Regions from separate parts of the Streptomyces sp. NPDC052016 genome, predicted to be linked through region 1. Evidence: riboswitches for the same ligand, from Rfam matches in the RefSeq annotation. Region 1 holds a riboswitch; each other region holds the start of a gene.
The links. A riboswitch is a leader RNA that binds a small molecule or an ion and turns the genes downstream of it on or off. The one in region 1 is predicted to bind cyclic di-AMP.
Positions count from the first base shown of each region.

Region 1 (4,124 bases):
CCGAGGGCGACGAGCTGCGGCTGCGCTTCCGGGACGCCGGCCTCGCCGTCACCCTCCACTACCGGATGCGCGACGACGTCGTGGAACGCTGGGCGACCCTGGTCAACGAGGGCGAGGAGCACCTGGAACTGCTGCGCGCCGACTCCGCGACCTGGACCCTGCCCGACCGCGACGGCTGGCGCCTGTCCCAGCTGCACGGCCGCTGGGCCGCCGAGTCCCGCCTCGCCCGGGCCCCGCTCACCTACGGTGAGAAGGTCATCGGCAGCCGCCGCGGCCACACCGGCCACCAGCACCTGCCCTGGGTCGCCCTGGACACCGACGCGACCGAGGAGCGCGGCGAGGTCTACGGCTGCGCGCTCGGCTGGTCGGGCTCCTGGCGGATCGCCGTGGCCCAACTCCCCGACGCGCGGGTGCAGATCACCGGCGGCGCCGGATACGACGACTCCGGCCTGCTGCGGCTCGCGGCGGGGGAGTCCTTCACCACGCCCGTCTTCGCCGGACTGTGGACCGACGGCGGCTTCGGCGGCGCGAGCCGCGCCTGGCACGCCTACCAGCGCGCGTACGTCATCCCGGACGCCGGGCGGGACCGGCCCGTGCTGTTCAACTCCTGGGAGGCCACCTACTTCGACATCTCCGAGGAGCAGCAGACGGCCCTCGCGCGCCGCGCGGCGGACATCGGCGTCGAACTGTTCGTGGTGGACGACGGCTGGTTCGGGGCGCGCACCGGCGAGCACGCCGGGCTCGGCGACTGGCACCCCAACCCCGACCGCTTCCCCGAAGGCCTCGCGCCGCTCGCCCGCCACGTGCACGAGCTGGGGATGCAGTTCGGCATCTGGGTCGAGCCGGAGATGGTCAACCCCGACAGCGACCTGTACCGGGCGCACCCCGACTGGGTGCAGTTCCAACCGGGACGAAAGCGGACGGAACTGCGCAATCAGCTCGTCCTCAACCTCGCGCGCGAGGACGTCCAGGAGTACCTGTGGCAGCAGCTCGACACGCTCCTGTCCAGCGCGCCCATCGACTACGTCAAGTGGGACTTCAACCGCTGCTTCACCGACGCGGGCTGGCCGGACGACGCCTATCCGCAGCGGCTCTGGGTCGACCACGTGCGTGGCGTGTACACCCTGCTGGACCGGTTGCGGGCGGCCCACCCCGGCGTCGCCTTCGAGTCCTGCTCGGGCGGCGGCGGCCGGATCGACCTCGGCGTGTTGAGCCGCACCGACCAGGTGTGGACCTCCGACAACACCGACCCCCTGGACCGGCTCGCCATCCAGCACGGCTTCAGCCAGGTGCATCCCGCGCGCGTGATGGCCGCCTGGGTCACCGACAGCCCCAACACCCAGCTCAACGGCCGGGCCAGTTCGCTGCGCTTCCGGTTCGTCAGCGCGATGGCGGGCGTGCTCGGCGTCGGCGGCGACCTCTCCGAGTGGACCGAGGAGGAGCTCGCCGAGGCGCGGCGCTGGGTCGAGCTCTACAAGGAGATCAGGCCCCTGGTGCAGCGGGGCGACCTCTACCGGCTGCGGCCCCCGGAGGGCGGACTGAGTGCCGTGCAGTACGTGCGCGGGGGCGAGACCGTCGTTCTCGCCTGGCTCCAGGCGCAGCGCTACGGAGAACCCGTGCCGGCGCTGCGGCTGCGCGGCCTCGACCCGGCGGCGGCGTACGAATGCCTCGAAACGGGCGAAGTGCACCGGGGTGCGGTGCTGCTGCACCACGGGTTGCGTACCGGGCTGCGCGGTGACCTCGATGCGGCGGTTATCCGTCTGCGTCGCATCTGAGAGATCTGTCCGAATTGAATCCTTCGTTACAACTCGCTGTGTAATAAGGAAACCTGGAGACGTGTCACGTGAGGAGCGTCATATTCGTGACCGTGCGTCGCCCGTCATGCTCACATAATTCTGCTGTTTCTCAGGGGTGTTAGGTGAATTGCGGGCCGTGTGATGCACGGAGGGTGACCGGGAATTCCCACAGCGGATCAAGAGAACGGCGTGACGGGTACAACCTCTGCTTGTCCCTGTGCGTCGTGGTCGCTTACGTTCCACACCAATCCGGACGGACGCCGAATCCTGCCGCCGCCCGGAGCCCGCACACACTCACCCGTGCACGGCAGGAGCGGGGGACCCACAGGTAGAACCGCCTGTTCCGGTCTCCGGAACGGCTAGGGGTAAAGCCGTGCCTCGGCGCGGCCGGGCATCTCCAGCCCGCACCCGACAGCTCACCTCGCAGGCGCCGGAGAGGAATTCGTCATGCCCGCGAAGGGTAAGCACCGCCGCCCGAAGACCCAGCGCTTCACCCGCTCCATCGCCGTCGCCGGAACCGGCGGCGCCGCGCTCGCCCTCCCGCTCATCGGCGCCGCCGGCGCCCAGGCGGCGCCCGCCGAGTCGGCGGCCCGGTCGGTTTCCTCGATGCCGGAGAAGGCCGTCCAGACCGTGCCGGTCGCGCAGCAGAGCGCCGACGGGTCGAAGGCCGCCACGAGCACCCGGACGTACACGGTGCGGGCCGGCGACTACCTCTCGAAGATCGCGGACGAGCAGAACGTCAGCGGCGGCTGGCAGCGGCTGTACGAGGACAACCGCGAGGCCGTCGGCGGCGACCCGTCGCTGATCCACCCCGGCCTCAAGCTGTCGATCGGCAAGAAGGCCACGACCGGCGCCACCAAGTCGCCGTCGGCCACGTCCGGTTCCTCCTCCTCGTCGAAGGCCGGCGGGTCCTCGAAGTCGGCGACGTCCCAGAAGTCGGCGCAGTCGTCGAAGGCCTCGCAGTCGACGAAGGCCTCCCAGTCCTCGCAGTCCTCGTCGTCGAACACGTCGACCGCCCAGGCCGCCGGAAGCGCCGCCGCCTCCAGCGGCTCCAGCCTCCCCGTCGCCGGCGCCACCGTCGGCACCCCGTACCGCATGTCCGGCAGCATGTGGTCCAGCGGCTACCACACCGGCGTCGACTTCGTCGTCCCGACCGGCACCTCGCTCAAGGCCGTCGGCGCGGGCACCGTCGTCTCCGCGGGCTGGGGCGGCGCGTACGGCAACCAGGTCGTCATCAGGCTCGCCGACGGCTACTACGCGCAGTACGCCCACCTGTCCTCGCTCTCGGTCTCGGCCGGCCAGACCGTCTCCGCCGGTCAGCAGATCGGCCTGTCCGGCGCGACCGGCAACGTGACCGGCCCGCACCTGCACTTCGAGATCCGCACCACGCCGAACTACGGCTCGGACATCGACCCGGTCGCCTACCTCCGCACGCACGGCCTCTCCGTCCGCTGACCCTCCGCGCGGCGACCCGTCCGACACGCACGCCGAAGGCCGGACCCCGATCCCGGGTCCGGCCTTCGGCGTACGCGCCGCCGGGTCCGCTCGGCGATCCCGGGCCGGCCGAAGCCCGCCTGGGGGCGCATCGAAGCGTTGCACCCGGGTTGGTGACCGCGGCATTGCGGACTCATGGCGGAACGCGCGGGGGTATCGACAGCCGGGGCGGTGTGCGGACACAGTGATCACCGTCGAGCAAGCGCTTTCTGCCGCGCATGAAGGAGCCGTGTCCCGTGACCACCACCCGCAGAGGTTTCGGCGCCCTGGCCGCCGGCGCCGCCCTGGCCGCCCTCGCCCCCGCGCCCCCCGCCCCCGCGCCCGCGCCCGCCGCCGCCGCGCCCCGCCACCGGCGCCTCGTCGCCCGCGACGACTTCCGCCACGGCCTCGGCCGGTGGGCCGTCGAACTCGAGAAGGGCGGCACCGTCACCGCCTCCCGCGGCATCCTCGAGGTCGACGTACCCGCCGGCGCGACGGTCTGGTTCAGGCAGCGCCTCGAAGGGCCGTACGTCCTCGAGTACACCGCCACCCCCGTCTCCGCGGGCGGCGTCAACGACCGCGTCTCCGACCTCAACAACTTCTGGAACGCCGTCGACGTCCGCTCCCCGGACGACCTCTTCGCCACCCCGAGGGCCGGGGCGCTGGCGGAGTACGACCATCTGAAGGCGTACTACTCCGGCTACGGCGCCAACTACAACACCACCACCCGGCTGCGCCGTTACGTGGGCCGGGCGGGGGTGCGACCCCTCGTGTACGACTACACCGAGCCGCTCCTCGTGGCCAACGAGCCGAACCATGTCCGGATCGTCTCCGACGGCGCCACCGTCCAGTGGT
Region 1 is NZ_JBIUBX010000010.1:216,623-220,746, forward strand. It holds gene ACIHAR_RS15125 (alpha-galactosidase) at 1-1,775, shown strand, start outside; cyclic di-AMP (ydaO/yuaA leader) riboswitch at 2,082-2,239, shown strand; gene ACIHAR_RS15130 (peptidoglycan DD-metalloendopeptidase family protein) at 2,244-3,251, shown strand; gene ACIHAR_RS15135 (DUF6250 domain-containing protein) at 3,527-4,124, shown strand, end outside.

Region 2 (4,124 bases), on a different contig from region 1:
CGTTGAGGATCCGGCGCAGCGGGACGGAGTCCTCCGGGTTGGCGAGGACGCGCAGGTAGGCCAGGACGTCCCGGACCTCCTTGCGCTCGTAGAAGCGGACGCCGCCGACGACCTTGTAGGGCAGACCGACGCGGATGAAGACCTCTTCGAAGACACGGGACTGGGCGTTGGTGCGGTAGAAGACGGCGACGTCGCCGGCCTTCGCCTCGCCCGCGTCCGTGAGACGGTCTATCTCGTCGGCGACGAACTGTGCCTCGTCGTGCTCGGTGTCCGCGACGTAGCCGGTGATGCGCGCGCCCGTGCCCGCGTTGGTCCACAGGTTCTTGGGGCGGCGGGACTCGTTGCGCTCGATGACCGCGTTGGCGGCGGAGAGGATCGTCTGGGTGGAGCGGTAGTTCTGCTCCAGCAGGATCGTCGTCGCGTCCGGGTAGTCCTCCTCGAACTGGAGGATGTTGCGGATGGTCGCGCCGCGGAAGGCGTAGATCGACTGGTCGGCGTCGCCCACCACGCACAGCTCTGCGGGCGGGACGTCGTCCTCGGCGGGCGGTACGTCGACGGGGTGCTCGGAGGTCCCGACGAGCTCGCGGACGAGGGCGTACTGGGCGTGGTTGGTGTCCTGGTACTCGTCGACCAGGACGTGCCGGAAGCGGCGGCGGTAGTGCTCGGCGACGTCGGGGAAGGCGCGGAGCAGGTTGACCGTCGTCATGATCAGGTCGTCGAAGTCGAGGGCGTTCGCCTCGCGCAGTCGCGACTGGTAGAGGGCGTAGGCCTGGGCGAGGGTCTTCTCGAAGCCGTCGGTGGCCTGGGCGGCGAAGTCCTCCTCGTCGATCAGCTCGTTCTTCAGGTTGCTGATCTTGGCGCTGAAGGACTTCGGCGGGAAGCGCTTGGGGTCGAGGTCCAGGTCGCGGCAGACCAGGGCCATCAGGCGCTTGGAGTCGGCGGCGTCGTAGATCGAGAACGACGACGTGAAGCCGAGCTTCTTGCTCTCGCGGCGCAGGATGCGCACGCACGCGCTGTGAAAGGTCATCACCCACATCGCGTTCGCGCGCGGGCCGACGAGCTGCTCGACGCGCTCCTTCATCTCGCCCGCGGCCTTGTTGGTGAAGGTGATCGCGAGGATCTGGCCCGGGTGGACATGGCGCTCGGCGAGCAGGTGGGCGATGCGGTGGGTGAGCACGCGCGTCTTGCCGGAGCCGGCACCGGCGACGATGAGCAGAGGGGTGCCGGAGTGGACGACGGCGGCGCGCTGGTTGTCGTTGAGCCCCTCCAGGAGCGCGGCCGCGTCGATCGCCGGGCGCGGGGCACCGTCGCGGTAGTAGCCGTCCCGGTCCGGGGGCACGTCGAACTTCCCGCCGAACAGATCGTCCGGGATCGACTCCGGAGCGTGATCGTCCTCGGGCGGAGGCGGGGGTTCCTCCTCGTGGCCGCGCGGGGCCTGGAGGTCCGCCAGGAAGCTGTCGTCAAAGAGGCTGCTCATCGCTCTCCGAGTCTAGGGTGCCCCACCGACAACCCGCCGCCGTCCCGGAAACATCGCGGAGGCGCGACCGCACAGCGCATCGGCCCCCAGCCCGGAGGCGGGTCGGACGCCTTGCCCGGGAGGTGGTGAAGGACACAGACGCCGACGTGCGGGAGGCGCCACTTTGTCCGGACAACAGAACATGACCGACCGCCGAGAGTCGATCGGCCGCCGACGCGGCCAGCGACCGAACACCGGTGATCTCTTGCCGAGTGCGGCACCTTCATGGGGGCGCATCCCACCCACAGGAAGACGGCACCCGGGCTTCCGTCGACATGTCCGCGACGCTCCCGCGCCCCTCACACCGCACCCCTGCCGCCCCCGGCGTCACCACCGCTCGCGCCCGTGAAGCACGGGAAGCCGGCGCCGGAAGCGGGCGGACGTCTCCACAGTGGAGGAAATGCGGATCAGTCGCCCCATATCCCCCCGGGGTGATCACCAGGAGCCAAGCCTTGACCGAAGGTCACGAAAATGTATCGGGCATATCACCCATCAACCTTCACAGGGACCACACGAGTTGGCTACCGTGCCGGACAGGCCGTACGACCCCCACCGGCGAACCTCGCCGGGCCGCGCGGCCTCCGCCGAGTCCGGCGCGCCCCCTCGCGGCAGCCGGAGCCGGGGACCCACCGAGACCTTGGGGTGAATCGGCCCGACATCCCTTCGGGGAAGCGGCCGTAGGGCAACCCTTCCGAAGCACCCGCCCGAACCCGACAGCTAACCCGGTAGGCGGACGATGGAAGGAGTCGCCTCCCTTGGCGTCGCAGCACCGCAAGCCGCGCCCCGCGGGTACGCGCGTAGCAGGCATACGCACACCCGCACTCGCCACCGCCGCTCTCACCTCGGTGGCCCTGCTCTCCCAGACGGCCGAAGCCGCCCCGTCCGCCGACGGCAAGCCGAGCCTGGAGGAGGTGGAGAAGAAGGTCGACGACCTCTACCGCCAGGCGGAGTCGGCCACCGAGAAGTACAACGCCGCCAAGGAGAAGACGACCAAGCAGCGCAAGCGCGTCGACACCCTCCTCGACGACGTCGCCCAGCGCACCCAGAAGCTCAACGAAGCACGGGAGCAGCTGGGTTCCTTCGCCGCCGCCCAGTACCGCACCGGCACCTCCGCGCCCGACACGGCGACCTTCCTGCTCGCGGACTCCCCGCAGGACTACTTCGACCGGACGCAGCTGATGGGCCGGCTGACCGAGCGGCAGAAGGGGGCGGTCGACGACTACTTCACCGAGCAGTCGGAGACCATGAAGAAGCGTCAGGAGGCCTCGCAGAGCCTCGCGACGCTCACCGACTCGCAGAACGACCTCAAGACCGCCAAGGCCACCGTCCAGAAGAAGCTCAGCACCGCGCGTGCGCTGCTGTCGCAGCTGACGGCGGAGGAGAAGGCGCGGCTCGCCGCGATCGAGCGGCAGAAGCAGCAGGAGGCCGCCCGCAAGGCCGCGGAACTCGCGGAGCAGCAGGCGGCCGAGGCCGCGGCCGCGCGGCAGGAGAGCGACAGCTCCTCGAACACGAGCGGCTCGACGTCGTCCTCGTCGTCGTCCTCCTCGTCCTCGGACGCCTCGTACGCCACCAAGGCCGAGAAGGCGCTCGCCTTCGCCCGCGCCCAGATCGGCAAGCCGTACGTCTGGGGCGCCACGGGCCCTGAGTCCTACGACTGCTCCGGCCTCACCCAGGCCGCCTGGAAGGCCGCCGGCGTCACCCTCCCGCGCACCACCTACGACCAGGTCGACGCGGGCACCACCGTCTCCCTCGCCAACGCCCTGCCGGGCGACCTGATCTTCTTCTACGACGACGTCACCCACGTCGGCATCTACATCGGCAACGGCATGATGATCCACGCGCCGAAGCCGGGGGCGTACGTGCGGGAGGAGTCGGTGTACTACGACGGCGAGTCGTCGATCCACAGCGTGGTCCGGCCGGCCTGACGGACCGGGCCCGCCCCCACCGGGAGCCTGACCCTTCCTGCGCCCGCGCGTAATTTCCCCGCCCCGCGCGCGTGCCCCCGCGCAAGCCGCCCCGTGCTCCATAGCATCAGCGGCATGCCCTGGTCCTCCCTTCTGCGCACCTGGTGGGTGCGGCATCCGTCGGCGGCCGGGGCCGCTGTGATGGCGACCGGCATCCTGTCGATCGCTCTGCACCTGGCGGGGTACGAGGAACTGTCCCGGATCGCGCTCGCGGCGACGGTCGCCGCGTGGGTGGCACTGGCGGCGGACTTCGTCGTACGGCTGCTGTGGATGCGTGAACGGTGGCGGGCCGAGGCCGGTACGCCGGCGGCGCTCACGGCCGTCGCGGCGACCGCCGTGCTCGGCGTGCGGATCTCCGTGCTCGGCCCGCAGCCGCTCGCCGCGGCGCTGCTGGCGCTGGCGGCGGTGCTGTGGCCCCTGCTGCTGACGGACGTCGTACGGCATTGGACGCGGCGTATGTCCGGGACGGTGTTCCTGTGTTGTGTGGCCACACAGGCACTCGCTGTGCTGGGCGCGACGCTCGCGCGGGCCGAGGGGGAGGCCTGGCTCGCGCGCGCCGCGCTCGTGCTCTTCTGGTTCGGCCTGGTGCTCTACTGCCTCGCACTGGTCCGTTTCGATGTGCGGCAGGTGGCCGAGGGCGCCGG
Region 2 is NZ_JBIUBX010000011.1:161,269-165,392, reverse strand. It holds gene pcrA (DNA helicase PcrA) at 1-1,477, opposite strand, end outside; cyclic di-AMP (ydaO/yuaA leader) riboswitch at 2,089-2,264, shown strand; gene ACIHAR_RS16075 (NlpC/P60 family protein) at 2,272-3,441, shown strand; gene ACIHAR_RS16070 (tellurite resistance/C4-dicarboxylate transporter family protein) at 3,556-4,124, shown strand, end outside.
Region 2: linked by a shared signal. The riboswitch ahead of ACIHAR_RS16075 (NlpC/P60 family protein) and the one ahead of ACIHAR_RS15130 (peptidoglycan DD-metalloendopeptidase family protein) in region 1 are both predicted to bind cyclic di-AMP.

Region 3 (4,124 bases), on a different contig from region 1:
GCGCAGCACGTCCTGCCGGGCCAGCCGCACCTCCACCAGCGTGTCCACCTGCTCCTCGTCGACGCCCTCGACGGCGGCCCGGGTCACCGCTCGCGCGTACTCGGGCGTCTGGAGCAGCCCCGGCACCACGGTCGTCTCCAGCGTGCGCATCGCGGTGGCCTGCGACTCCAGGCTGATGAAGTCCCGGTAGGCGGGCGGCAGCACCCCGCGGTAGGCATGCACCCAGTGGTCCCGTCCGCCACTCTCGACCGATCCCGCCAACGCGAGCATCAGTTCACGCAGTTGGGGATCGGTCACACCGTAGGCGTCGAGGAGTAACCGCACATCGGCCGGTTTCGTACCGCTGGTGCCGGTCTCGATCCGGCTCACCTTCGACTGGTGCCAGCCCACGAGCCGGGCCGCCTGACCACTGGTGAGACCCACGCGGGCGCGCAAGGCCCGCAGTTCGGCGCCCAGTTTCCGGCGGCGCACCGCGGGACCGTGCTGCATGGGCGTTCTCCTTACAGCTTCCGGGCCGTCCAAATACGCTCTGCCGTAGCAGAGTTCACCGCATCGGGCGACAGATATATGCATAACTTGGTGGATCGCCACCCGTGACGGACGCGGCAGTGGCAGTCTGACGACGAAGCACCAGTCCGGGACCGTACTCGAACCATCCGCACCGTGTCGGACTCCGGTCCCGTGGGAAAGGGACGACGTCGCCATGGCAGACCATCTGGAAGCATCCGTCACTCTGCCGAGCGATCCCGCCTCGGTGTCCACGGCCCGCGCGTTCGTGCTGACCACCCTCGGGGAGTGGGGCCTCCCCGCCGAGACGGAGGCGGCGGACACGATCCGCCTCATCGTCTCCGAACTCGCCACCAACGCCGTACAGCACACCTTCGGGCAGTCACCCACCTTCACGGTGGACCTCGTGCTCGACCGGGACGAGCAGCTGCGCATCGGCGTCACCGACAGCCACCCGCGCTTCCCGAAGCGCCTGCCGGCCGCCGTCCAGCAGGACAACGGCCGCGGCATGGTGATCATCCGCTGGCTGACCGCCGAGTGCGGCGGCAAACTGCGCGTCCGCCCCACCCGCGAGGGAGGCAAGACCGTCTCCATCCACCTCCCGTGGTCGGTCACCGCGGAACCGGTGCCGACCGCCGGCCAACAAGACCCTTGACCCACACGGGTGACGGTCCCGACGTCCGCGCAGGGACACACCTGACCGCCGAAGCGCCGGCGGAAGTCGCCGGCGACCTCTGGACGAGCCCACGGGCGCCCGCGGAGCGGCTTGCCGCGCGGGGGACGCCCACGGAGCGGCTACCGCCCACAGAGGCGCCGGCGGACGGCTGCCACGCACGGGGCGGCGCCGACGAGGCCTCTGACATCGGTGCCCCGGCAGTCGTTCCCCGCCCGTGTCACAGCCCCGCACTGACAAGGCGCCGCGCTCGGTCCCGGGGGGAGTGTCGCGCAGCCCGGCGTTGCGGGGTACCGCCCGCGCCCACCCGTGCCGCCCCAGCGGCACGACTACCCGCGGTCGGGCGGGTGCGGCTGCCCTGGCTGGTGGGGTCGCACTGGGGGTGTCGCGCAGCCCGGCGTTGCGGGGTGTCGTCCGCGCCCACCCGTGCCGCCCCAGCGGCACGACTGCCCGCAGTTGGGCGGGTGTGGCTGCCCTGGCTGGTGGGGCGTCGCGCTGGGGGGTGTCGCGCTGCCTGGTGTTGCGGGTGTCGTCCGCGCCCACTCGTGCCGCCCCAGCGGCACGACTGCCCGCGGTCGGGCGGGTGCGGCTGCCCCAGCATGCGGCTCGGCTGTGGTGCCGGGTACGGCGACTTCAGCCTGTCCGGCGTTTGAGGACGAGGCCCGTTCAGGGCCGATGCGGGGGGTCGGGGGCGGCAGCCCCCGAGGTCGGGAAAGGGCAGGGGCGGCGGGGGCGAGAAAACCCCGGATGTCGCCGGAGTCCTGCGGCGGTCCCGCCGGTCCGCCCACGGCGGGTCGGGCGACGCGGGCGCCCGCCGGCCGATGACGGACGGCGGACGGCGGACGTGAGCTGGCCGGTGGCCGAGAAGCCGCCGCTCCCGGCCGCACAGCCCGCTCCGAGCACCCCTCTCGCCCCGCACCGCCGTCCATGCACCAGCGTGCGTTCCGGGGCGGCGGCGGCGCGTCAGGTCACCGCCACCGCCCCGGAAGATCACTTGACCCGGCCGTACCACACGCTCTTGGTCCAGATCTTCTGCAGCCGGACCACGTCCCCGGTCTTCGGCGAGTGCCAGATCTTGCCCTTACCGGCGTAGATCCCGACGTGGTAGACGTACGACCCCGAGTGGAAGAACACGAGGTCTCCGGCCTTGCGCTTGCTCGCCGAGATGTGGCGGGTCTTGTTGTACTGCTGGGCCGCCGTACGGGGCAGCTTCTTGCCCGCCTTCTTGTACGAGTACAGCGTGAGCCCGGAGCAGTCGAACCTGTTCGGCCCCGTGGCCCCGTACTTGTAGGGCGAACCCTTCTTGGAGGCCGCGACCTGGAGCGCCTTCGTCGCAGCGGTGGCGGCCGAGGCGTCGGAGGCGACACCCGGGACCACGATCGAGCCGCCCACGGCGGCGATGGCGAAGGCCGAGGCCGTACCGGCCCGGGCCATGAGCGACGGGACACGATTGAGCGCAGTCATGCGCAACCCTTCGTCAGCCGCCTGTGAAGGATGACCTGTCGGATTCGGGCTGGCGAAGTTGCCCGGCCGCTGCTGCGGCTTCACCCCAAGGGCTGCTCGGCCCGGCGCCTCCCTGGGGAGTCGACCGTCCCGGCGACCCGGCTTGCTTGGGTCCTCCACTCCTGCCGATGCACTTCTGTCGACCGGTCATCCGGGCGGCGGCAGGACTCGGCGTCCGCCCGGACCGCCCCGCCGCTTGTGGCGGGGGCTTGTCGTCAGACAGGGATCTTGGCGCACCGATGTCCGAAAATCCCAACGCAACCGGGGATTTGTGGGGTTACTCACCACTCACCCGTTCGGGTGGACACCCTGATGACCGGTCAGATGTCAAGGAGACGAAATGCCCCCGGACCTGCGCAGGAACCTTTCGTTCCGGTGTCGGGCCCCGGCAATCGCGCAACCCGTGTGGGCTGGAAAAAGCGGCCAGGGATACGCCGAACAGGGGTACGTCGTTTGGTGCGTTTCGGCTCCGGTCCGGACGTCACGCTCTCCGCGAACACCGCCCGGACCGGACGCGCCTGCGTCAACTGTCGGGGAGCGGGGGCACCGTGACGCGCGCCGTGCGGCGCTCCCCGTCCAGGACGCGCAGCGCCCGCGCCAACGTCGGCGCGTGCAGCTCGTTCTCGCCGCGCTGGTGCATCAGCGTCAGCGCGTCGCGCAGCGCGGCCGCGCGGCCGACCAGCGCCTGGGCGGCGCGCAGTCCGCGGTAGGTGTCGCCGTGGTGGGCGGGGTTGATGCGGCCCAGCAGGTCGACCACCTCCAGGTAACGGTCGATCAGCTCGGCCTCGGCCCGGGTCAGCGCCGGCAGCGGGGGCAGCTCGGGAGGCAGCACGGGCGGCCTACCTCGCGTCCGGCGCGCCGTGCGGGACGCGCCGGGTCGGCACGATCCCGTCCGCCAGCCCGTACTCCACGGCCTCCCGTGCGTCCAGGACGCGGTCCCGCTCGAGGTCCGCGGAGACCTGCTCCGCACCGCGCCCGGTGTGCCGGACGAGCATCTCCTCCAGGCGGGCGCGGACGCGCGTCAACTCCGCGGCCCGGACGGCGAGGTCACTGGTCTGGCCCTCGATCGGCTCGGGCAGGGCCGGCTGGCGGAGCACCACGCGCGCGCCCGGCAGCACGTACCGCTTGCCCGGTGTGCCCGCGGCCAGCAGTACGGCGGCGGAGGCGCCGGCCTGGCCCAGGCAGACGGTCTCCACGTCGCAGGTGACGTAACGGAGCGTGTCGTAGACGGCCGTCATGGCGCTGAACGAGCCGCCGGGGGAGTTGATGTACAGCGAGACGTCCCGGTCCGGGTCCTTGTGCTCCAGGTACATGAGCTGCGCCATCACGTCGTTCGCCGCGGTGTCGTCGACCGGTGTCCCGAGCATGATGATCCGCTCGTCCAGGAGCTTGGAGTACGGATCCAGCGTCCGGTGCCCGGATCCCGCGCGTTCGGTGAACT
Region 3 is NZ_JBIUBX010000027.1:90,352-94,475, reverse strand. It holds gene ACIHAR_RS30155 (helix-turn-helix transcriptional regulator) at 1-489, opposite strand, end outside; gene ACIHAR_RS30150 (ATP-binding protein) at 704-1,162, shown strand; gene ACIHAR_RS30145 (C40 family peptidase) at 2,171-2,644, opposite strand; cyclic di-AMP (ydaO/yuaA leader) riboswitch at 2,648-2,826, opposite strand; gene ACIHAR_RS30140 (hypothetical protein) at 3,207-3,515, opposite strand; gene ACIHAR_RS30135 (ATP-dependent Clp protease proteolytic subunit) at 3,523-4,124, opposite strand, start outside.
Region 3: linked by a shared signal. The riboswitch ahead of ACIHAR_RS30145 (C40 family peptidase) and the one ahead of ACIHAR_RS15130 (peptidoglycan DD-metalloendopeptidase family protein) in region 1 are both predicted to bind cyclic di-AMP.